2 linked regions of the Microbispora sp. ZYX-F-249 genome follow. The protein of the gene in region 2 interacts with the protein of the main gene of each other region in a pairwise test. Links are inferred from orthologs where the notes say so. Each region holds a gene or a part of one and is shown on either strand. Other genes may lie near its edges.

Region 1 (11,308 bases), on a different replicon or contig from region 2:
AAGATTTCGTAGAAGTTGACAGCGTGCACCGTCTGCGCCTGGACGCCGACGGTGGCCGCGCCGTCCGCGATGTTCGTCGTGGTTCCACCCGGAGTGTTCATAAGACGCCCCTGATTGCGGCGATGACGGCCGTGACCTTCGCCGCCAGGTCCGCCACGTCCATCAGAAGACCGCGTACCTTCTTGAGGGCGATCATCGCCCGGCTCTTGCCCTGCTCGGTGCTCGCCTCCAGGGCTTCGGAGACGACCGTGAGCTCCTCCTGCGCCGCGGCGAAGGTGTCCTCGTCCACTTCTCCCGCCGTCCGGGCCCTTCTGAGCCGGGCGTGAAGGTCCGCGAGTTGCGCCACCGGATCGAGGCCGGACTCCGGAGATCGTCCGAGCGAAACGTCGCCGTAGATGTGTCCGGCCTGTACGCCCACCCAGGCGTTGCCACCGGCGACATTCCTGATCTCTCCACTCATCGGCTTATCCTCCGCGTTTCCGATGCCGGCAGGCTGACCATGCTGTGATCCCCGAGCGAGTTCCTCCGCCAGTACCGTGGCGAACGCCGCCGCGTTCACCACCGCCTTCTGCTGCCAGTCCGCGCCATCAGTGGTCGCCTTGGTGCCGTCCGCCCGGTCGCTCACGCCGCGTACGATGACCACCGGCAGCGACCTGTTCAGGTGAGCGGCCTGCGCTGCCCCGGCCGCCTCCATTTCGATCGCGAGCGCATCGTTGTAGGTGCGCCGAACCCACCGCGCGTGTGCGGAGATCGCGGAATCCTGCACGACCTCGCCGGCCGCGATCGGCCCGAAGCGCACATTCGGAGCGGGTACGTCGTCGGGAAGGCGGCGTATCCAGGTGCCGTCGCGGTAGAGATGACGAGCTATCTGATCCGACTCGTGCGAGATCTCCCAGACACGGGGACGCGCCTTGAATCCGTCATCCTCGCTGGTGCCTCCGTGATAGGCGTAGACGTGAGTCGCCACCACCACGTCGCCCAGAGCGACCTGGGGCCACAGGGCGCCGGCGACCCCCACGAATAGCAGGGCGAACGGGTCGAACTCCGCGATGGCCCGCTCGGCGAGCACCGCCGCCGGGTGGTTTCCCTTGCCCACAAGCCCAAGGACAGCCGGACAGCCGTTGGCGAGCCGGCCGACCTCGAAACGTGTACCGGCACGGTGACGATGCGGCCGCACATCGGTCAGGTGCTCCCTGATGGCCTGGTATTCAAGGTCCAGCGCCGTGAGGAACACGATGGGACGCCTCTTGTTCATGGGGCTGTGCCTCCTTCGGGCGTGACTTGGGCCTTATGGCCGTCCGGTCCCTCAGTGACGGCTTGTGCCGAACGGACCATCGGGGGGTAGAGCGCCTGAACCGGGCCTGCCTTGAACAGCCGGGCGGGCCGGCCACCCTCCGTCCGCCGCATGGGACCGGCCGCGACGATGAAACCTCGTGCGCTCTGGACCTTGCGGTAGAAGTTCCGGGGGTCCAGTTGGACCCCCCACACCGCCTCGTAGACCTGCTGGAGTTCCGAGATGGTGAACGTCTCGCCGCAGAAGGCCGTCGCGAGTGCCGAATGCTCCAGCTTCACGCGGGCCCGTTCGACACCGTCCTTGAGAATCCGGCTATGGTCGAACGCCAACTCCGCACTCGCGGTCAGCGCATATTCCACTGGCCTCCAGCAGGCGCCCGCCGCGTCGGTGCCAGCGACGGGTTGCGGCAGACGCGGCGCGATCGCCAGATAAGCAACCGACACCACGCGCCCCCGAGGATCGCGGCCCGGTTCGCCGTACACCCCCAGCGCCTCCAAATGCGGCACATCGGCGAGTCCCGCCTCCTCGAACAACTCTCTGCGCGCCGCCGCGACGATGTCCTCCTCCTGATCACGGAGAAAACCTCCCGGCAGGGCCAGGGCACCGCGAAAGGGCTCGACACCACGTTCGATGAGCAGCACATGCAGGCGGGAGCCGCGCAGAGTCAGGATCACAAGGTCGACCGCGAGCAGAACGCACGGCGGCACCCATCGGTCGTCGTCCATGAGCACACGCTAGATTATTGTCAACCTGACAGAAAGTGCAGGGAAGCATTCACTACCCGCTTGGTCAGGCGGCTCACGGCGCGGCCCCGCCGTTGCCGCTGGGGTCGTACGGCAGGCGAGATGTCATTGACGGGGCAGACTTCCCCTGCGTCCGCGCGATGCGGAAACCTGTGCGCGGAAGGCGGCCCGCACCCTCCAGGCCGGTGAAACGTCAGGGCGTGTACGGCCTGAGCCGCTGGCCGCAAAAAGATCCGTTTGCATATGGCCAGCTCGGAGCCAACATCGTCGTTACGGTTTCCGTGTGTTGAGCAGCTACCTTGAGATCCGGGACAGGATCTATGAACTCGCCCGGGACTGTGGACTGCGAGTCGACTGGACCGAGACAACGCGAACCGTTCGTCTAGTCTTGCTGTACGACCAAACTCAGATCGTCGTTGCCCGTGCGGTCGTCCCGTCCGGACCATCCGACCTACGCAGCTCAACGACTTGGAACACGCCCTTGAGCACGTGTTCGGGAAGGACTGGCTTCAGTGACCACGCATCGCCTGCGGTTCATGGTCATCCGTGAGAGGGCCCTGGACACGGGAGCCATCGTCTGGGGCGCGGATCCGATCGACGCGCCCGTTGCCGGGGGTGTCTCTGGAGAGACTCTGGCGGAGCTCCGAGAAGAAGTCGAGGCGATCAAGCACTTCATCCTCGATCTACCCACTGACGTACCCGTGGCCGTGGAATGCGTCTTCGAACTCCCCGGAGTCTCCGCCAAGGAGCTGACCACTTACCGGGAGACGATCAGCCATCTGAGCAGGCAGTTGCGGGAAACCGGCCTCTCAGAGGAGGACAGCGCAGCTTCGCTGGGCACTCCTGGCGCACTCGCGCAACCCCTCCCGCGCTCCGCCTGATCGGATTGAATCCGGTGGCATCGACTGCGGATACCGTGACGCCCGCGAGTCCGATGCGCAAACCCCTGCAGCCGAAGCCATCCCTGCGAGAGAGGGCCGTAACCCCCAGGTACGCACCGTCAGCCTCGGAGCTGGTGGCCCGTCACGCAACTTTGGCCTGATAACTGGTCCAGCTTCTGATGGGCGAACTGGCGGCGAAGTTCGTCTTGGGCTGGGCCCGGGCGTTGCGCCAGCGGACGTAGGCGCCGATCACCGCGTTCTGCTGCCCGCAACGACAACCGCCTCGGAGTGGCGACGAACCTGCCGGGACTTGTGGCCGTGAGGGACAGCAAGGACCGCTCGGGTCCGGTGCTGGCCTTCGCGCCGAGCGAGTGGACGGTTTTCATCGCCGGGGTGAGTAGCGGGCGAGTGCGGGATCCGATTCTCGAAGGCCACGCGGGTACCGGCATATGGCGCTCGGATGCGGTGCCCGCCGGGCAGAACCGGCGTAGATTCGTTTCGTGATCTCGTTGCGGGGTCGGATCGGACGCGGCCTGGCCGGTGGGGTCGTGGCCGCGTTGCTTCTCGCCGCGTCCGCCTCGTATCCCGTCGACACGCTGGACGCGCGGTTCATGAACGCGAACGGCTGCCCCGTCGCGGTGATGGACGTGCGGGGAACCGCCGACAGGCCGGGGCCGCTGGTGCCCGCCGAGGACGCCGTCTCGGTGACACTGTGCGAGCTGGTCACACCGCCGAGGGGCGGTCCCGGGCCGATGCCGTCGTCACGACCCGGACGGGACCGCGTCCTCAGCACCCACGTCGCCGAGATGATCGCCGTGCTCAACGCGTTGCCCACGCGAGATGAGGCGGAAGCGGCGGCACGGGCTCTCCTGACCGCTCGGGGCCAGACGCCGCCCGATGACCTGCACATGGGCCAGGTCTGCACCGCCATCGGGTACGGCGAGCAGTTGTCGTTCGCGGTGCGCTACCGCGACCGGCCACCCGCGCTGCTCCTGCTCGACCGCAACTGCGGAGTCGTGCACCACGCGGGCCGGACCCGATTTCTGGACGGGCAGCCGGTCGACCGCTTCCTCTCGTTCTATCGAGATCAGATCGCGAGGGACCCGGACGCGATCCCGGCGCCAACCTGCCCGGCCAAGGTCGCGGTGACGGAAGTGGACAACCGGCCGGACCTGGAGTTCCCCCAGGACGGCATGGCTCGCAACCGGGGCGGCGGGGACGTGTTCCTGCCCGGCCCGCTCGCCGCGGTCACCGTCTGCCGCTACCGGGCCGACGGTGCCGATCTTCGGCTGCGCGCTCACCGGGTCCTGCGAGAGGATCTCGAATTCGTCCGGGGACTCCTCAACACCGCGGCCACCATAGAGAGCGTGACCGACAGCCAGGGCACCACCGACGTCGTCAACGGCGTCGACTGCGGTATGCCACAGCCGACCCGGGCCGCGGTGCCGGTCAGCCGTCTCGACGTCGTCTGGGCGGCCGACATGACCGGGGCCGTCGCCGAAATGCGGATCTGGCGTGCCCCCTGCCAGGCCGTGTTCAGTGGCACCGCCGCCGGGCTGAGGCCCGGACCCGCTCTGCTGACCCGGCTCGATTCCTGGCTGAGCAGCTGACGCCTCCGCTCATGGCACCTGACCGGCCCTCACCGGAACAGGTACCGCTGCGCCGGAGACCCGGATCCTGGCATCCCCGTCTCTCAGTTCCACCCGCAGCAGACCTGGCCACCCCATGTCGACGCCCTGGTGCAGGTGCAGCACGGCCGCGGGACCGACCTCGCCGAGGTCCCGTAGATACGCCCCGAAAGCGGCCGCGGCGGCCCCGGTGGCCGCGTCCTCCACGATCCCGCCGACGGGGAACGGGTCACGCACTTGGAAGGTGTCCGCCGACTCCCGCCACACCAGGTGCACAGTGACGAGGTCCCGATCGGTCATGTACCGCGCCAGCCGCGAGAAGTCGTAGTCGAGATCGGCGAGGCGATCGCGGGTGGCGGCGGCCAGCACCAGGTGGCGCGATCCCGCGTAGGCGATCCGCGGGGGTAGCGCCGGGTCGAGCTCGTCGATCCGCCACCTCAAGGCGTCGAGCGCTTGCGCCACGTCGAGATCGCCGATCGGCTCGACGTACGGCTCCACGCTGGTGAGGGTCGCCCACAGCACACCGCCTTCGTCCGCCACCACCTCGACCGGCACCGTTCCGGCCTGCGTCTCGAAGACCAGGCGCCCCGGGCCGATCCGTTCGGCGAGCGCGACCGCCGATGCCACGGTGGCGTGCCCGCAGAACGGCACCTCCGTCTTCGGACTGAAGTACCGGACGGTGAAAGTCCGGTCGGCCCGTGACGGGGTCTTGTTCAGGAAGGCCGTCTCCGGGTGGCCCACCTCGGCGGCGATGGCGAGCATGGCCGCCTCACCGAGCCCGGAGGCGTCGAGCACCACTCCAGCCAGGTTGCCGCCGGCGGGATCGGTGGTGAAAGCGGCGTACTCCAGAACTTCGGGGGTCGCAGCGGCAGAAGTCGGCATGCTCGGTGAAACGGATCAGGAGATGGCCCTGTTCCGAGCCCGGCACGTGACGCCGACTCACGCCCTGCCAATGTGAGATCGAATCTACGTCAGATCGGTTCTACTGTTGCGCGAGGCGACTTGCTCCCCGGGTGCGTGCTCACTCCTCGGGGGTGACGGCGACGGCGCGGGCGGCGTCGGGGCCCTCGCCCAACAGGGTGTGGAAGCCCTCCTCGTTGAGGATAGGGACGCCGGCCTTGACCGCCTTGTCGTACTTCGAGCCGGGGTTGTCCCCCACGACCAGGAAGCTGGTCTTCTTGGAGACCGAGCCGGTGACCTTGCCGCCCCTGACGGTGATGGCCTCGCTCGCCTCGTCACGGCTGAAGTCCGACAGTGTCCCGGTGACGACGAACGTCAGCCCCTCCAGCGGACGCGGCCCCTCGTCCTCGGACGACTCGTCGGCCATCCGGACACCGGCGGCCCGCCACTTCTCGACGATCTCCCGGTGCCAGTCGACCGCGAACCACTCCTTGATGGTCGCGGCGACCCGCGGGCCGATGCCCTCCACGGCCGCGAGCTCCTCTTCCGACGCCTTGGCGATGGCGTCGATCGAGCGGAACTCCGCGGCGAGCGCGCGGGCCGTGGGCGGCCCGATGTGCCGGATCGTCAGCGCCACGAGCACCCGCCACAGCGGCTGGTCCTTCTTCTTCTCCAGCTGCTCGAGGATCAGCTCGGCGTTCTTGCTCGGCTCCCCGGAGATGTTGGCGAAGAAGGAGACCACCTTCGGCTCGCCGGTCTCCGGATCGGTCTTCGGCAGCCCGGAGTCGGGGTCGCGGACCACCGACCTGATCGGCAGCAGCTTCTCGATGGTCAGGTCGAACAGGTCGGCCTCCGTGCGGACCGGCGGCTCCTGCGGCGGCAGCGGCTGGGTCAGCGCGGTCGCCGCGACGTAGCCCAGACCGTCGATGTCGAACGCGTTGCGCCCGGCCGCGAAGTAGATCCGCTCACGCAGTTGCGCGGGGCAGGATCGGGCGTTCGGGCAGCGCAGGTCGGCGTCGCCCTCACGCTCGTAGGCCAGTTGGGTGCCGCACTCGGGGCAGTGCGTGGGCATCACGAACTCCCGCTCGCCGCCCTGCCGCAGGTCCACGACCGGCCCGACGATCTCGGGGATGACGTCGCCCGCCTTGCGCAGCACCACGGTGTCGCCGATCAGCACCCCCTTGCGCGCCACCTCCGAGCCGTTGTGCAGCGTCGCGCGCTCGACTGTGGACCCGGCCACCACCACCGGCTTCATCACGCCGAACGGCGTGACCCGGCCCGTCCTGCCCACGCCGACCTGGATGTCGAGGAGCTTGGTGGTGACCTCCTCAGGCGGGTACTTGAACGCGATCGCCCAGCGCGGAGCCCGGCTGGTCGAGCCGAGCTGCCGCTGCACCGGGATGCGGTCGATCTTCACCACCACGCCGTCGATCTCGTACTCCGGGTCGTGGCGGTGCTCGTTGTAGAAGGCGACGAACTCGCGGATCTCGTCGAGGCCCTCGACCACCCGGTAGCGGTCGCTGACCGGCAGCCCGAAGTCGCGCAGCCGCTCGTAGACGGCCGACTGGGTGGCGGGCGGCGGACCGCCGCCCTCCCACTTGCCGACGCCGTGCACGATCATCCGCAGCGGGCGCTGCGCGGTGATCCGCGGATCCTTCTGCCGCAGCGAGCCGGCGGCGGAGTTGCGCGGATTCGCGAACGGCGGCTTGCCCGCGTCCATGAGCTGCTCGTTGAGCTTCTTGAAGCCCTCGACCGGCAGGAAGACCTCGCCGCGCACCTCCAGCAGGTCGGGGACGCCGTCCCCGGTGAGCCGGTGCGGCACGTCGCCGAGCGTGCGGATGTTGGGCGTGATGTCGTCGCCGGTGCGCCCGTCGCCCCGGGTCGCGCCGCGCACCAGGCGGCCCTTCTCGTACACGAGCGCGACGGCCAGGCCGTCGATCTTCAGCTCGCACAGGTAGGGGCCCGGGTCGGCCTCGATCAGCCGCTCCGCCCTGGCCTGCCAGCCGGCGAGGTCGGCGTCGTTGAAGGCGTTGTCGAGGCTCTCCATACGCTGGAGATGGGTGACGGGGGCGAACTCGGTGGAGATCGGCGCCCCCACCTTCTGGGTGGGCGAGTCGGGCGTGCGCAGATCGGGATGCGCCTCCTCCAGCGCCAGGATCTCCCGCATCCAGCCGTCGTACTCGGCGTCGCTCACCGTGGGCGAGTCGAGCACGTAGTAGCGCCAGTTGGCGTCCTGGAGCAGCTCCGTGAGCTCGGCGTGCCGCTCCCGTGCCTCGGCCGGCGCGCCTTCGGCACTCCCCGTGATCCCGGCGGCGCCCGTCACGCCTTCGACCTCGCTCGTGGCCTCCGCGTGCCCGTCCGCCGCGTCCCCGGGCGTGGCGCCGCCGAGCCCGTCAGCCTCGTCAGCCCTGTCGGTCACGTCGCCCGTCTCCCCTCGTCAGACACCCAGGGCAACCGTATCTCCGGCGACCGACAGTTCGCGAAGGACGGGGGCGGGAGCCGCGCCGAGGACGTGGGCGACTCCCGCCGGACCGCTCGGCGAGAGGGCCGCTCCAGACCGCGCGGCCCCTCGCCCCATGGAGCGATCGAGAATTACGGTAGACCGCTTGCAGCCCACTTTCATTCCTTTTTGTCCGGGTGTACTCGGGCCGGTCACCGTGGATGGGAAGGGGACCGGCCCGAGGGTCATCCTCCCTGGGTCCAGACCCGCTCCCAGCGAGAGCACTTGCCGGTGACGCGGGTCGCACTGCCCCGGCAGACCATGGCCTTGGCGAGCAGCATGTACCCGGCGTTCACCGTGAACCTCCGCGGGGTGGACTGGGAGCAGTTCCGGTAGGTCGCCGTGCGGTACTTCCCGCGGTCGGTCAGCCACTTGATCTTCACCCACGAGCAGGTCTTCGCCCCGCCCGCGTCGTAAAGGTCGCCGACGATGCGCAGGCCCGACGAGCCCGACCGGACGGACCCGTTCGCCCAGCCCTTGGTGTCCGAGGACGCCGTCGGTCCCCACTTCCAGGTCTCCGCCGCGGACGAGGCCGAGGCCCACGCGGGCGCCGCGACGAGACCGGCGGCCAGAGCGGCGGTGGCGAGAGGGAGCAGAAGGCGCGCGGCGCTTCGCATGGGGTCTTCTCCTGAACGTCTGAACTTCCAGCACGTCAAGAGATACGTGACAGGGCTTGTGAATCACTTGGGGATGAGCTGGGAGGCCGCTTGGATCACTCGCCGCGGCCCCGCTCCCGCCCCCACTCCCCACGCTCGCACTCCCCGCGCCCTCACTCGCCGCGCGCCCGCACCGGCCTCACTCGCCGGGGTCCTCGCGCAGCACCAGGGCCGCCTCCCGGCACCGGGCCAGCGCCGCCCTGGCGTACGCCGGAGAGGCCCCGGCCAGGCCGCACGCGGGAGTGAGCACGACCTGCTCGGCGAGCCTCGCCGGTGCGAAGCCGAGCCGCCGCCACAGCTCCACCGCCGGCTTGGCCACCACACCGACGTCGGCGAGCCGGGAGTCGGTCCCGGGCACGACGCCGAGGAACAGCGCGAGCCCCTTCTCGATCGTCTCCCCGATGGCGTCCTCGTCGCGGCGGCGCAGCAGCGCGGCGTCCACGGACACGCCCCGCGCCCCCGCCGTACGGATGACGTCGTACGGCACGCCCGGCGCGCAGCAGTGGACGACCGGGAAGGCGGGCGCGAGCGCGGAGAGCACGGTCTTCAGCCGTTCGGACGCGATCGGCGGCTCGACGGCGGCCAGCCGCCCGAAGCCGGACGCGGTCGGCACCGTGCCCGCGAGCACCCCGGGCAGTCCCGGCTCGTCGATCTGGACGACGAGCTCGACTCCCGGAATGCGGCGCCGGACCTCCGCCACGTGCTGCGCCAGTCCCTCGGCCAGCGACTCGGTCAGGTCGCGTACGGCTCCCGCGTCGGCGAGCACCTTGTCGCCGTGCCGGAGCTCGATCGCCCCGGCCAGCGTCCACGGCCCGCACGCCTGGATCTTGAACGGCCCCTCGTAGCCCTGGGAGACCTCCTCCAGGCCGTCGAGGTCGCGGGTGAGGTGGTCCCTGGCCCGCTTGAAATCCCGTCCCGGCCGATCGCTGAGCCGCCAGCCGGACGGCTGCACCTCCACGGGCAGCTCGACCAGCAGTGACGCCGTACGGCCGATCATGTCGGCGCCGACGCCCCGGGCGGGCAGCTCGGGCAGGTAAGGCATGGGAAGCTCGCCGAAGGCCGTCCTGACCGCCTCCAGATGGTCCTCGCCCGGATAGGACCCCACACCGGTGGCCGTGGCCTGGATCCACGGATACTCGCTCACGGTCACTAGCTTAGGGATTATGAAACTCACCAAACTCGGTCACGCCTGCTGGCGGCTGGAGAAGGACGGGCGGACCCTCGTCATCGATCCCGGCGCGTTCAGCGGCGAGGGGCTTCTCGACGGCGCGGACGCCGTGCTGATCACGCATGAGCACTTCGACCACGTGGACGTGAATCTGTTCAAGGACGCGAGCCCGGACCTGGAGGTGTACACCTGCCAGGCCGTCGCCGACCAGCTCGGCCAGGTCCCGGCGAAGGTGCGGGTCGTCACCCAGGGGGACGCCTTCGACACGGCGGGGTTCCACGTGCGCGCGGTCGGCGAGTGGCACGCGCACAACCTCCCCGACGTCCTGCCGGTGCAGAACGTCGGCTTCTTCGTGGACGACGAGGTGTTCTATCCCGGTGACGCCCTCACGCCGCCGGGCGCCGAGGTCCCCACGCTGCTCGTGCCGACCAACGCGCCGTGGCTGAGGGCGGCCGACACCATCCTCTACCTGCGCTACGTCCGGCCCGCGCGGGCGTACTCCACCCACGACGGGCTCGTGAACGAGATCGGCTCGAAGCTGATCGACAACTGGCTCGGCATGGAGGCGGACAAGCAGAAGGCCGACTTCCGCCGCGTCCCGGTCGGGGAGTCCGTCGAGATCTCCTGAGCTCAGACGGCCGAGGCGATCGTGGCGGAGCCGATGACGACGTCACCGTCGTACAGGACGGCGCCCTGGCCCGCCGCGACGCCGGTCGCCGGGCGGTCGAGCTGGATGTGCAGCTCACCGCCGGACACCTGGGCGCGGCAGCCGTACACCTCGCCGTGCGCCCGCAGCTGCACGGTGCAGGTGATCGGCTCGTACGGCTCCGGCAGCGGCCCGTTCCACACCGGCCGCTCCGCCGCGATGGAGGTCACCTCCAGGGAGGAGCGCGGCCCGACCGTGACCGTGTTGGACACCGGCTCGATCGACAGCACGTAGCGCGGCCTGCCGTCGGCGGCCGGCCGGTCGATGTGCAGGCCCTTGCGCTGCCCGACCGTGAAGCCGTACGCCCCCTGGTGGCTGCCGACCACCCGGCCGGTGAGCGCGTCGACGATCGGCCCCTCCGACGCGCCGAGGCGCTCGGCGAGGAACGCCCGGGTGTCGCCGTCGGCGATGAAGCAGATGTCGTGGCTGTCGGGCTTGTCGGCGACGGTCAGCCCGCGCCGCGCGGCCTCCTCGCGCACCTGCGCCTTGGTCGAGTCGCCGAGCGGGAAGATCGCGTGCGCGAGCTGCTCGCGGGTGAGCACCCCCAGCACGTACGACTGGTCCTTGGCCTCGTCGACGCTGCGCCGGAGCACACCGTCAACCAGCCGCGCGTGATGGCCGGTGGCGACGGCGTCGAAGCCGAGCGCGAGCGCCTTGTCGAGCACCGCCTCGAACTTGATCTTCTCGTTGCACCGCAGGCAGGGGTTGGGCGTGCGCCCGGCGGCGTACTCGCTGACGAAGTCCTCGACCACGTCGCGGTGGAACCGTTCGGCCATGTCCCACACGTAGAAGGGGATGCCGATGACGTCGGCGGCCCGGCGGGCGTCGCGGG
Region 2 (11,365 bases):
CACAGCGCGGTCTGGCCCGCGCTGGTCGGCCGGTGCCGGTCGAGGATGATTCGCATGCCCTTCTGGCCCGCGTAGTCCACGACCTTGTCGAGGATCTGCAGCGGCGACAGGCCGATCAGGTCGGGGTTGGAGGCGGTGTTGACGCTCGTCGCCTGCGCGCCCGGCTTGAGCGCGTCGTCGGAGAACGGCACCCGCAGGGTGTTGTAGCCCAGGTTCGCCATGAGGTCGATCTGGCTCTTCCACGGGTTGTTCGCCCATAGCCCGTGGAAGGTCTTGTTGTCGGTCTCCATGCCGAACCAGTTGATGCCGGTCAGCCGGACCGTGGCGCCGGTGCTGTCGACGATCTTGTTTCCGCTGGTGTGCAGGTAGCCGGTGCCCGTGCCGGCGGCGTTCGCCGGCGTACCGGTGACGACGAGAACGGTCGCCGCCATCGCGGCGGCGGTCGCCAGCCCGCCGATGATGCGTCTGTACAAGACGTGCCTCCCACGCGGGGCGCACGCCGACGGTGAGCCATACGGTCAGGCGCGCACCCCAGACCACCGCCGGAGCGGTGGTGGTCGCGGCATGCCCTGACCGCACGCCTACTTCTCTATGACTAGTTTGTGGCTCGGGCGTAATTTTGTCCGGTAGGTCGGCCGATCGTCAACGTCCCCGGGGGTCACCGCAGCGGCGGCACCTCCGGCGGAGTCGCCGCAGGCCGCTCCTCCAGCGCCGCCAGGGCCAGCTCCACCGCCCGCGCGAGCTGCGGATCCCGCCCGGCGACCAGGTCCTGCGGGGTCATGACGACCTCGACGTCCGGGTCGACGCCGTGGTTCTCGACGCCCCACCCCTCGCCTTCCAGCCAGAACGAGTACCGCGGCTGCGTGACGACGGTCCCGTCCACGAGCGAGTACCGCGAGTCGATGCCGATCACGCCGCCCCAGGTCCGCGTGCCCACGAGCGGCCCGATGCCGCGGTTCTTGATCCCGGCACTGACAATGTCCCCGTCCGATCCGGCGTACTCGTCGGTGACGGCCACGACGGGCCCGCGGGGCGCGTCCTCCGGGTAGCGCGCCGGCTCGTACCCCCGGGCCAGCGACCACCCGGTCACCCGCCGCTGCAGCTTCTCCAGCACCAGCTCGGACACGTGCCCGCCGCCGTTGTCACGCACGTCCACGACGAGCCCGTCGAAGCCCATCTCGGTGTGCAGGTCCCGGTGGAACTGCGCCCACCCGGCCGACATCATGTCCGGCACGTGCAGATAGCCGAGCCGCCCGCCCGACGCCTCACGCACGAACGCCCGCCGTCCGGCCACCCAGTCGTGGTAGCGCAGCTGCGTCTCGTCGGCGATGGGCGTGACGACGACCCGGCGGGTCTCGCCGCCGGAGCCGGGCTGGACGGTCAGCTCCACCGGCCGCTCCGCCGTACCGGACAGCAGTGCCAGCGGCCCGCGGACCGGGTCGACCGGGCGCCCGCCGACGGCCACGATCGCGTCGCCCTCCCGGACGGCGACGCCGGGCGCGAGCAGCGGCGAGCGGGCCTCGTGGTCGGAGGACTCCCCCGGCAGAACGCGGCTGATCCGCCACACCCCGTTCTCGTCCCGGGCCAGGTCGGCGCCGAGCAGGCCCTGGCGGCGCCGGGGATCGCGGGCGCCGCCGCTGGGCCTCGCGTAGGCGTGGGAGGTGGCCAGCTCGCCCTGCACCTCCCAGAGCAGGTCGATCAGCTCGGAGTAGGCGCCTAACCGCTCCACGAGGGGCGCGTAGCGGTCGAGCGTGCCCGGCCAGTCCACGCCGTTCATGTCCGCCCGCCAGAAGTGGTCGCGCATGAGCCGCCCGGCCTCGTCGTACGCCTGCCGCCACTCGGCGACCGGATCGACGGTCACGACCACCCGGTCCAGGTCGATGGTGACGACCTCGTCGTCCTCCCCGGTGGCACGGGTCCGCAGGCCGTTCCCGCCGGTGGCCACCAGGCGGGTGCCGTCGCCGCTGACCTCGAAGGCCCCGAACTCCCCGCCGAGCTCGCCGAGCTTGCGCTTGACCAGGTCGTAGCGTTCCAGGACCGGCTCGCCGGGGTCGGTGCCGTCGCCGAGCTGGCCACCGAGCGGATGGCGCAGCCACAGCAGGCCGTCCTTGGCGGCACGCAGGTTGGAGTAGACGGCGGCGGGCACCGGCACGGGCACGATCCGCGCCGCGAGCCCGTCGGCGTCCACCTCGGTCACCGGCGGCGGGCCGGGCTCGCCGTCGTTCTTCGCGTTCTTGGCGCGCCGGGCGTCCGGCCCGGCGTCGTCCTCCCCGTTGAAGCCGCGGCCCGCCGGCGAGGGATCGAACGGCGACGGCGTGGTGGCCTTGAGCGGCACCAGGTACGGCCGGCAACTGGCGGGGAAGGACAGGTCGAAGACGTGACTGTCGTAGACCGGGTTGAACGTGCGGTCCGACAGGAAGGCCAGATACTTGCCGTCGCCGGTGAAGGAAGGGCTGTAGTCGTTGAACCGCGGCGGCGTCACCTCGATCGCGGTGCTGCCGTCCACGCGGGCGAGCTTCAGGTGCCGGCGCCAGGGCTGGTAGGCGTGCGCCCACGCGAGCCAGGCCGAGTCCGGCGAGAAGGTCAGGTGCTGCACGTCGCCGTGGGCGGTGCGGTCCAGCTCGCGGACGTCGCCGAAGTCGAGGTCCACCACCAGGAGCCGCCCGTCGTGCGCGGCGACCGCGACGTGCTTGCCGTCCGGCGCGGCGGCCAGGTCGAGCACCCGGCCGAGCTGCCCGGCGGCCAGGGTGCGGATCTCACCGCCGGGCGTGCCGATCTCCAGCGCGTCCTCGCCGGAGGCGTCCGACACCCAGACGGCCCGGCCCGCGCCGTCGAGGGGCCGCGGCAGCCGCACCCGGACGCCGGGCTCCGCGCGCAGCACGCCGGCGGGGCCGTCGCGGTGGGTCAGCCAGTGGGCGGTGCCGCGGATCTCCACCACGCTGGCCCGTCCGGTGCGGTCCGGCGCGAAGCCGCCGACCCGGTTCGGCGCGGGCCGCCTGGCCCGGGCCGGGCGCGGCCCGCTCAGGGTGACGTCCAGCTTGTACGGCTCGGCGTCCAGGCTCTCCAGCAGCCACAGGTCGCCGGCGAGGCTGTAGACGACGCGGGAGCCGTCCGTCGCGGCGTGGCGCGCGTAGAAGCCGCGGTGCGTGGTGTGCTGCCGCAGGTCCGAGCCGTCCGGCAGGCAGGAGTAGAGATTGCCGGCACCGTCGGTGTCGGCGAGGAAGGCCAGGCGCTCGCCCACCCACATGACCGACCAGTGCTGCGCCGGGTTGCCGGCGAACAGACGGCTGAACTCGCCGTCGCCCGCGGCGTCCACCCAGATCTTGGCCGCGGTGCCGCCGCGGTAACGCTTCCACTGCGACGGCTCGCGCCACACCGCCGAGACGGTCGCCACCTTGGCGCCGCTGACCGCGGCCTCGCTGACCCTGCCGTACGGCAGGGCCGTCACCGGGCCGCCGTCCAGCGGGACCGCACAGGCCCACTGCCGGGAGCGCGAGCCCTGGCCGGCCGCGGTGACGGCCAGCACGTTCCCGTCCTCGGTCCAGCCGCGCACGCCCGTCATGGCGTTGCCCCAGTGCGTGAGCCGCTCGCCCTCCCCGCCGTCCAGATCGGCGGCGAACACCTCGGGGTCGCCCTCGCGGGTGCTCGTCCACGCGATGCGCGTGCCGTCGGAGGAGAACCGGGGATGGGAGACCGGCACCCGGTCGGCCGTGAACCGCCACGCCCTGCCGCCGCCCGTGGGTGCCAGCCAGACGTCGTCGTCCGCCACGAAGGTGAGGAGGTCGCCGTTCAGATGGGGGAATCTCAGATACGCACCATTCGCCACATGCGCACCCTATGCCGAATGGCACCGGCTCCGCCGTACCGGACGGGTTCGTTCACGGTACGACGGAGCCGGGGTCACCCGTTACGGGACGATGTTGACGAGCTTCGGCGCCCGCACGATCACCTTGCGCGGCTCGCCGTCCAGGTAGGGCCGGACCTTATCCGACGCCAGGGCCAGCGCCTGCAGGTCGGCCTCGGTGATGTCCGGGGAGACCTCCAGCCGGTCGCGGACCTTGCCCGCCACCTGGACCACGGCCGTGACCGACTCCTGGACCAGCAGCGCCGGGTCGGCCTCGGGCCAGCCGGCCGTGGCGACCGACGGCGCGTGCCCGAGCCGCTCCCAGCCCTCCTCGGCGGCGTACGGCGCGACCAGCGACAGCATGATCGCCAGGGTCTCGGCGGCCTCGCGGACGGCCGGGTCGGCCGCGCCGGGGCCGGTGTCGATCGCCCGGCGGGCGGCCGAGGTCAGCTCCATCATGCGGGCCACCGCGACGTTGAACCGGTAGCTCTCGACGAGCTTGGTCACCTCGTCGATGGTCCGGTGGGTGACCTTGCGCAGCTCGACGTCGCCGCCGGAGAAGTCGGTCCCCGGGGCGGACGCCGCACCGGCCTCGGCCATCACGCGGAACGCGCGGGCCAGGAACTTCTGCGACGCGGCCGGCGAGACGTCGGCCCAGTCGATGTCGTCCTCCGGCGGCCCGGCGAAAACCATGGTCAGCCGGACGGCGTCCACGCCGTACGCGTCGATCTGCTGGCCGAGGTCCACGCCGTTGCCCAGCGTCTTCGACATCGCCTTGCCCTGGTTGATCACCTGGCCCTGGTTGAGCAGGCGCAGGAACGGCTCGGTGAAGCCGACCAGGCCCATGTCGTGCAGCACCTTGGTGAAGAACCGCGAGTACAGCAGGTGGAGCACCGCGTGCTCGACACCGCCGACGTACTGGTCGATCGGGCCCCACTTACGGACCTTCTCGACGTCGAACGGTCCGTCCTCGAAGTGCGGGTCGCAGTAGCGCAGGAAGTACCACGACGAGTCGACGAACGTGTCCATCGTGTCGGTGTCCCGCTGTGCGGGGCCGCCGCACTTGGGACACGCGACGTTGACCCAGTCGGCGGCGCTCGCCAGCGGCGAGACGCCCTTGGGCTGGAGGTCGGCGCCGCGCAGGTCGGGCAGCGTGACCGGAAGCTGGTCGTCGGGGACCGGAACCTCGCCGCAGTCCAGACAGTGGATGATCGGGATCGGGGTGCCCCAGAACCGCTGCCGCGACAGCAGCCAGTCGCGCAGCCGGTAGTTCACCGCGGCCCTGCCGGTGCCGCGCTCCTCCAGGACCTCGATGATCTTCTGGATCGCCTCGGCCTTCGTCAGCCCGTCCAGCGGGCCCGAGTTGACCAGGGTGCCCTCGCCCGGGGTGGCGACGCCGGTCTCGCCCGGGTCGGCCAGGCCGGTGTGCACGACGACTTGCACCGGCAGGCCGAACTTCATGGCGAAATCGAGATCGCGCTGGTCGTGCGCGGGCACCGCCATGATCGCGCCGTGGCCGTAGTCGGACAGCACGTAGTCGGCCGCCCAGACCGGGATGCGCTCTCCGTTGACCGGGTTGATCGCGTACGTCCCCAGGAAGACGCCGGTCTTCTCCTTCTCGGTGGACAGCCGCTCGATGTCGGAGAGTTTGGCGACCTCGGCGCGGTAGGCGGCCAGAGCATCACGCCGATCGGGGGCGACGATCTCCTCCGCCAGGGGGGCGTCGGCGGCCACCACGAAGAACGTCGCGCCGTACAGGGTGTCGGGACGCGTGGTGTAGACGGTGACGGGCTCGTCCCGGCCCTCGATCCGGAACTGGACGTCGGCCCCGGTGGAGCGGCCGATCCAGTTGCGCTGCATGGTCAGCACGCGATCCGGCCAGCCGCCCTCCAGCTGCGCCATGTCGTCGAGCAGCCGGTCGGCGTAGTCAGTGATCTTGAAGTACCACTGCGTCAGCTCGCGGCGGACGACGTCGGCGCCGCAGCGCTCGCACTTGCCCGCCACGACCTGCTCGTTGGCGAGCACGGTCTGGTCCTGCGGGCACCAGTTGACCAGGCCGCCCTTGCGGTAGGCCAGGCCCCGCTCGTAGAAGCGGGTGAACAGCCACTGGTTCCAGTGGAAGTACTCCGGGTCGCTGGTGTGCAGGCGCCGCGACCAGTCGAAGGAGATGGCGTACCGCTTGAACGAGTTCGCCTGGGTGTCGATGTTGGCGTACGTCCACTCGGCGGGGTGCGCGTTGCGCTTGATGGCCGCGTTCTCCGCGGGCAGGCCGAAGGAATCCCACCCGATCGGGTGCAGGACGTTGTAGCCCTTCTGGAACCAGTAACGCGCGACGACGTCGCCGATCGCGAAGACCTCGCCGTGCCCCATGTGGAGGTCGCCGGAGGGGTAGGGGAACATGTCGAGCATGTACTTGCGCGGCCTGGTGTCCGCGAGGTCCTCGACCGCCGCGAAGGGGTTCAGCTCCTCCCACCGCGGCAGCCACTTGGCCTGCAGCGCCTGCGGGTCGTACACCGGCTCGTCCACTTCCACTCCTCGCCAGGCGGCTGGAATCACACAGATGAAGGCGCGCCCGGGGCGGAACCCCGTCGCACTCCCCTTACCGCTGCGGCCCGCTCCGACCCGGTTGTCCGAACCGGGAGGGGAGGGCGGTCCGCGCTCTCACACTCCCGGTATGAGGCGGCTGCCTGCGCAGCAGGGTGCGGCACGCGTGTCAAGCGTAGCGCAGACCGCAAGTGAGTCGCCGATCGCTCGTGTGCCCCTCGGGCCGGGCCTTCGCCCCGTCCGGGCGAATCTCGTCGGTCGCGGCGCGCGCTCGCTGACCTCGTCTGTCAGACTGCGATATCCGATGGTGATAGTTCCGTTGTGGGCTCTTATGTCCATTCCCTTACTGTGCTGCCGTGGCCAACTCATATCCGCCCGCGGATTTGCCGATGCAGGACCCGCCCACCGACCCCACGGGTGAGCAGTTCCGCGAGGCATTCCGCGGTTTCGCTGCGGCAGCCCCCGGCTCGCATGAGATCATGCCAGGCACCCCCAATTCGGGCATGAACTCGGGAGGTACCGTGCCCACGGACCGCAGCGAACACCAGCGGGAACCGGCGTGGCCGGAGATCCCGCCGGCGTGGCCCGAGATGCCTCCGCCCTCCTCCTTCACCCCCACCGTCCGGTCCTTCGTCGAGGGGGCGCCGCAGCAGTCCCCGGACGCCACCGCGACCATGGCGGGCTCGCTTCCCGGCACGGCCCCCCGGCAGCCCGTCCCCGCCTTCGGTGAGCCCGACGCGCCCCGGCCCGCTCCTCCCTTCGGCGGCCCGGAGTCCTTCGCCGGCCACCCGCAGCCCGGCGCGCACCCGCAAGCCAGTGGGCACCCCCAGGCCGGCACGCGCCCCCAGGCCGCCGGGCACCCGCAGCCCGCCGGGCCCGCGGCCTTCGGCGACTTCGCGGCTTTCGGCAACCCCGCGCAGCCCGGTGGCCCCGCCCCCGTGTACGGCATGCCGGGCCCCGCGCAGAGTCGCGAACAGAGCCCGGGTCAGAACCACGGTCACGGCAACGGTCCCGGCCACGAACAGGGTCAGGCGGGCCCCCACGGGGCGGCGTTCCCCGGCGGTCCGGACCGCCCGCAGCCCTCCACGCCGTTCACTCCCTCGGTCCGCTCGTTCGCCGAGTCCGCCCCGCCCGTCTCCGCCCCGCCCGTCTCCGCCCCGCCCGTCTCCGCCGCGCCTGCGCCCCCGCCGCAGCCGGAGGATCCGTACCGGCCGTTCGTGACGGCGGGACAGATCAGCGGGCCGAAGACGCCTCCCGCGCATCGGCAGCAGGAGCTGTGGAACACGGTGTTCGGGGAGAACTACCGGGCCATCGACGAGTACGAGGAGGAGGAGCCCGGCCGGCCGGTCTGGCTGTACGCGCTGGTGGCCTCGGTCGTCGCCGCGCTGGTCGGGGTTCTCGTGTGGGCCTTCGCCGCCGGGCCGCTCAGCTCCGGCGACACGGCCGAGGCGGCGACGTCCGCCAAGCCCGCGCCCGCCAAGTCCGCCGCCACGGCCAAGCCGCAGGCGCAGGTCCCGCGGCTGCCCGTCTACAAGGGCGAGGCCTCCCCCGTGAACGGCGTGGTCACCGACACCGCCGCCCGGATCACGCTGCCCAAACTCGGCGGCCCCTGGCAGGCGGACGCCGACCCCGCTCAGATCAAGGCGACGTACGGCTTCACCAGCAGGCAGTACGTGCCCGCCGGCATGACCACCAAGGGCAAGCGGGAGTTCGCCCTGGTGATGTCGGGCCGGCTGGCCCAGTCGCTCGCCGTGAAGTACACCACGCCCGACAACCTGGGCCCTGTCGTGAGCGCGGTGATGTTCCGGGCGCGGCAGACCCAGTTCCCCAAGGACAACAAGGTCACCAAGGTCGCCCAGCAGCGCCTGGCCCGCAACGGCCTCACCGGCCTGACGGCCGCCTACAAGGTGACCGCCGACGGCGCGACCACCACGGTCGTGATCGCGGCCGTGAACACCGGCGCCGACCTGCCCACGATCGTGTACATGGCCGTGCCGCAGCTCAAGGACGATCTGCTTCCCGACATCAACACGGTCTTCCGGTCGATCAAGCCGATCGGCTGAAGTAGCGGCGGGGGGTGTCCACCAGCATCTGCCGGATCTGGTGGTCACCCACCCCGCGCTCGCGCAGGGCCGGCAGCACGTCGTCGTGGATGTGGTCGTACCGCCAGTTCGGCGTCACCTGCATGACCTGGTCCCACGCCCCGCCGAAGTAGTCCATGAAGCACGCCGCGTCGTGGCTCAGCACCATGCGGTCGGCGTAGCCGCGCTCGCACAGCGCCGCGATCGTCTCCACCCGCGCGGGCGTGGGGTTGTAGAGGTCCAGGCCGAAGCGGTCCATGCCCAGGATCGCGCCGGTGTCGGCCAGGCGCATGAGGTAGTCGAGGTCGTTGGAGTCCCCGGCGTGGCCGATCACGATCGCCCGCGGGTCCACGCCCTCCGCGACGAAGAGGTCGAGCGCGGCGAGGCCGCTGCGGGCCGCGGCGTTGGTGTGCACGGTGACGGGTGCGCCGGTCCGCAGGTGAGCCTGTGCCACGGCCCGGCAGATCCGCTCGACGCCGGGGGTGAGCCCCTGCTGTTCGACCACGCACTTGAGGAACGCCGCCTTCACCCCGGTGTCGGCGATCCCCTCGGTGATGTCCCGGACGAAGTCGTCCACCATCGGCTCGGGCATGTCCATGACGAGGCCCGGCCCGCGCATCTCGTACTGGTGCGGCACGCTCTCGAACATGTACAGGCCGGTGGCCACGATGATGTTGAGTCCCGGCACCTCGGCGGCGATCCGCCGCACCCGGGGGATGTAGCGGCCCAGTCCCCAGACGGTGGGGTCGACGATCGTCGTGACCCCCTTGGCCACCAGCGACCGGAGCTTGGCGATCGCGTCGGCGACCCGGGTCTCCTCGTCCCACCACGCGCCGCGGCCGTAGTTGTCCAGATGCTCGGTCGCCAGCACGAAGACGTGCTCGTGCATCAGCGTCTCGCCGAGGTCGTCCACCTCGACGGGGCCGCGTACGGTGTTCACCGTGGCCATGCGGGCACCGCCCAGGTCAGAAGTCACAGGTCATGTGCTTGATGCCGTTGATGAAGCTGGACAGCAGGCGCTCCGGCTCGCCCGCCTCGATCTGGGGGATCCGCCGCATCAGCTCGCGGAACATCGCCGTGATCTCGCGGCGGGCCAGGTGCGCGCCGAGACAGAAGTGGGGGCCCGGGCCGCCGAAGCCGACGTGCGGGTTGGGGTCGCGCCGGATGTCGAAGCGCAGCGGGTCGTCGAACACCCGCTCGTCGCGGTTGGCGGCCCAGTAATACAGCAGGACCTTCTCGCCCTTGCGGTAGAGGTTGCCGTTCATCTCGTGGTCGCGGGTGACCTTGCGGCGCATGTAGTTGACCGGTGCGGCCAGCCGGACGATCTCCTCGATCGCGCGCGGCGCCCGGCCCTCGAAGTCCTCCAGCCACAGCCGCCGCTGCCCGGGGTTGAGGGCGAGCAGGCGCATGCCGTGCGAGATGGCGTTGCGGGTGGTCTCGTTGCCCGCCACGACGAGCAGGATGAAGAACGAGCCGAGCTCCTGGGCGGTCAGCCGCTCCCCGTCGATGTTGGCGTTGACCAGGGACGAGGTGAGGTCGTCGGTGGGCGTCTCCATTCGCAGCGCGGCCAGGTCCTGGACGAGCTGCTGCAGCTCCATCCCCGCGGTGAGCAGCGCGTGGGCGATGTCCTCGCGGTCGCTGACGTACTCGGGGTCGGTGGCGCCGAGGACGATGTTCGACCGGTCGAAGACGAACTGGTAGTCCTTCTCCGGAATGCCCATCATGTCGCAGATGATCTTCAAAGGCAGCTTCGCGGCCACCTCGGTGACGAAGTCGCAGCCCGGGCCGGTCTCCAGCAATTCGTCGACGATGCGCGTGGCGGCGGCGTCCACGTCGGACTCGAACTGCTTGATCATCCTCGGCGTGAAGGCGCGCGAGACGATCCGCCGCAGCCGCGCGTGGCGCGGGTCGTCCATGTTGATCATCGAGCCGAAGTACTCGGCGAACTCCGCCGGCAGGTCCGGGATGTTGGTGGCCCCGCCGTCGCCCGAGCAGAAGACCTCCGGGTTGCGGCTGGCCTCCAGGATGTCGGCGTGCCGGACGAGCGCGTGGTAGCCCGGTCCGGTGGCGCCGGCGAAGCTGAACTCCGGCTCGGGGAAGAAGGCGGGCTTGTCCAGGTCGCGCAGCAGCCGGAACGCGTGTTCCCGCTCCGCGTCGGGGCGGCCCCAGAAGTTCCAGTCGTTCAGGTCGATGTCGGCGGCCGAGGTGATGGGCGTGCGCCCCGCGGGCTCCGTCGGCTGTGTCGTCATGGAGAGGCCGGCCCCTTCCGAGTGACTAGAACCATATTCGGTCGTCAGTCTGCCACACTCCCCGGCTCGGCCACAGGGCCTCTTCGGGCGGGGAAAGGCGCGTCGTCGCCGGAGGAGGACGGCAGCGCGGTCGCCTGGGTCAGGCGGTAGCGCGAGGGCGGGATGCCGTACAAATCGACGAACGCCTGGCGGAGGGCCTCGGCCGTGCCGAAGCCGCAGCGGGCCGCGACGGCGGCCATGGGCAGCGAGGTGGAGGCGAGCAGGTGGGCGGCGGCCTCCGTGCGGGCCCGGCGGACGAACCGGCCCGGCGTCTGCCCCGTGTGCTTGAGGAACAGGCGGGTCAGGTGGCGCTCGCTCACGCCCGCCCCGGCCGCCAGGGCGGTGGTCGACAGGTCGGCGTCCGGGTGGCCGGTGACGTGGTCGACGACGCGCTTGACCAGGTCGTCGCCGGGCGGCGGGCCCTCGGTGAACATGCTCATCTGCGCCTGGTTGCCGGGGCGTTGCAGGTAGGTCACCAGGTTGCGGGCCACCTGCCTGGCGAGGGCCGGGCCGTTGTCCTCCTCGATGAAGGCGAGGGTGACGTCCAGCGCGCTGGTGACGCCGGCGGCCGTGGTGACGTTGCCGTCGCGGATGAAGATCGGGCGGGC

Evidence for each region.
Region 1: the proteins of leuS (region 2) and ligA interact in binary tests that used the Escherichia coli proteins (3 or more experiments, as listed by UniProt). The link is inferred for Microbispora sp. ZYX-F-249 from one-to-one orthologs.

What each region holds. Positions count from the first base shown.
Region 1 is NZ_JBDJAW010000003.1:117,241-128,548, reverse strand. Bases 5,169-8,159 are described here. They hold ligA (NAD-dependent DNA ligase LigA), read right to left. Parts: upstream 7,770-8,159; coding sequence 5,568-7,769; downstream 5,169-5,567. Other genes in these bases: AAH991_RS05020 (hypothetical protein), read right to left, coding at 8,132-8,159; AAH991_RS05030 (PhzF family phenazine biosynthesis protein), read right to left, coding at 5,169-5,428. Outside these bases: AAH991_RS05060 (hypothetical protein), read right to left, coding at 1-101; AAH991_RS05055 (5'-methylthioadenosine/S-adenosylhomocysteine nucleosidase family protein), read right to left, coding at 98-1,255; AAH991_RS05050 (NUDIX hydrolase), read right to left, coding at 1,252-2,019; AAH991_RS05045 (hypothetical protein), read left to right, coding at 2,574-2,918; AAH991_RS05035 (hypothetical protein), read left to right, coding at 3,419-4,528; more of AAH991_RS05030, read right to left, coding at 4,538-5,168; more of AAH991_RS05020, read right to left, coding at 8,160-8,563; AAH991_RS05015 (methionine synthase), read right to left, coding at 8,742-9,746; AAH991_RS05010 (MBL fold metallo-hydrolase), read left to right, coding at 9,766-10,398; tRNA 2-thiouridine(34) synthase MnmA, read right to left, coding at 10,401-11,308. UniProt on the Escherichia coli protein: DNA ligase that catalyzes the formation of phosphodiester linkages between 5'-phosphoryl and 3'-hydroxyl groups in double-stranded DNA using NAD as a coenzyme and as the energy source for the reaction.
Region 2 is NZ_JBDJAW010000008.1:126,092-137,456, forward strand. The notes cover bases 3,640-6,687. They hold leuS (leucine--tRNA ligase), read right to left. Parts: upstream 6,371-6,687; coding sequence 3,908-6,370; downstream 3,640-3,907. Other genes in these bases: AAH991_RS12695 (S41 family peptidase), read right to left, coding at 3,640-3,826. In the rest of the region: AAH991_RS12690 (cellulase family glycosylhydrolase), read right to left, coding at 1-473; more of AAH991_RS12695, read right to left, coding at 659-3,639; AAH991_RS12705 (hypothetical protein), read left to right, coding at 6,910-8,451; AAH991_RS12710 (phosphotriesterase family protein), read right to left, coding at 8,435-9,418; AAH991_RS12715 (cytochrome P450), read right to left, coding at 9,435-10,718; AAH991_RS12720 (GlxA family transcriptional regulator), read right to left, coding at 10,763-11,365.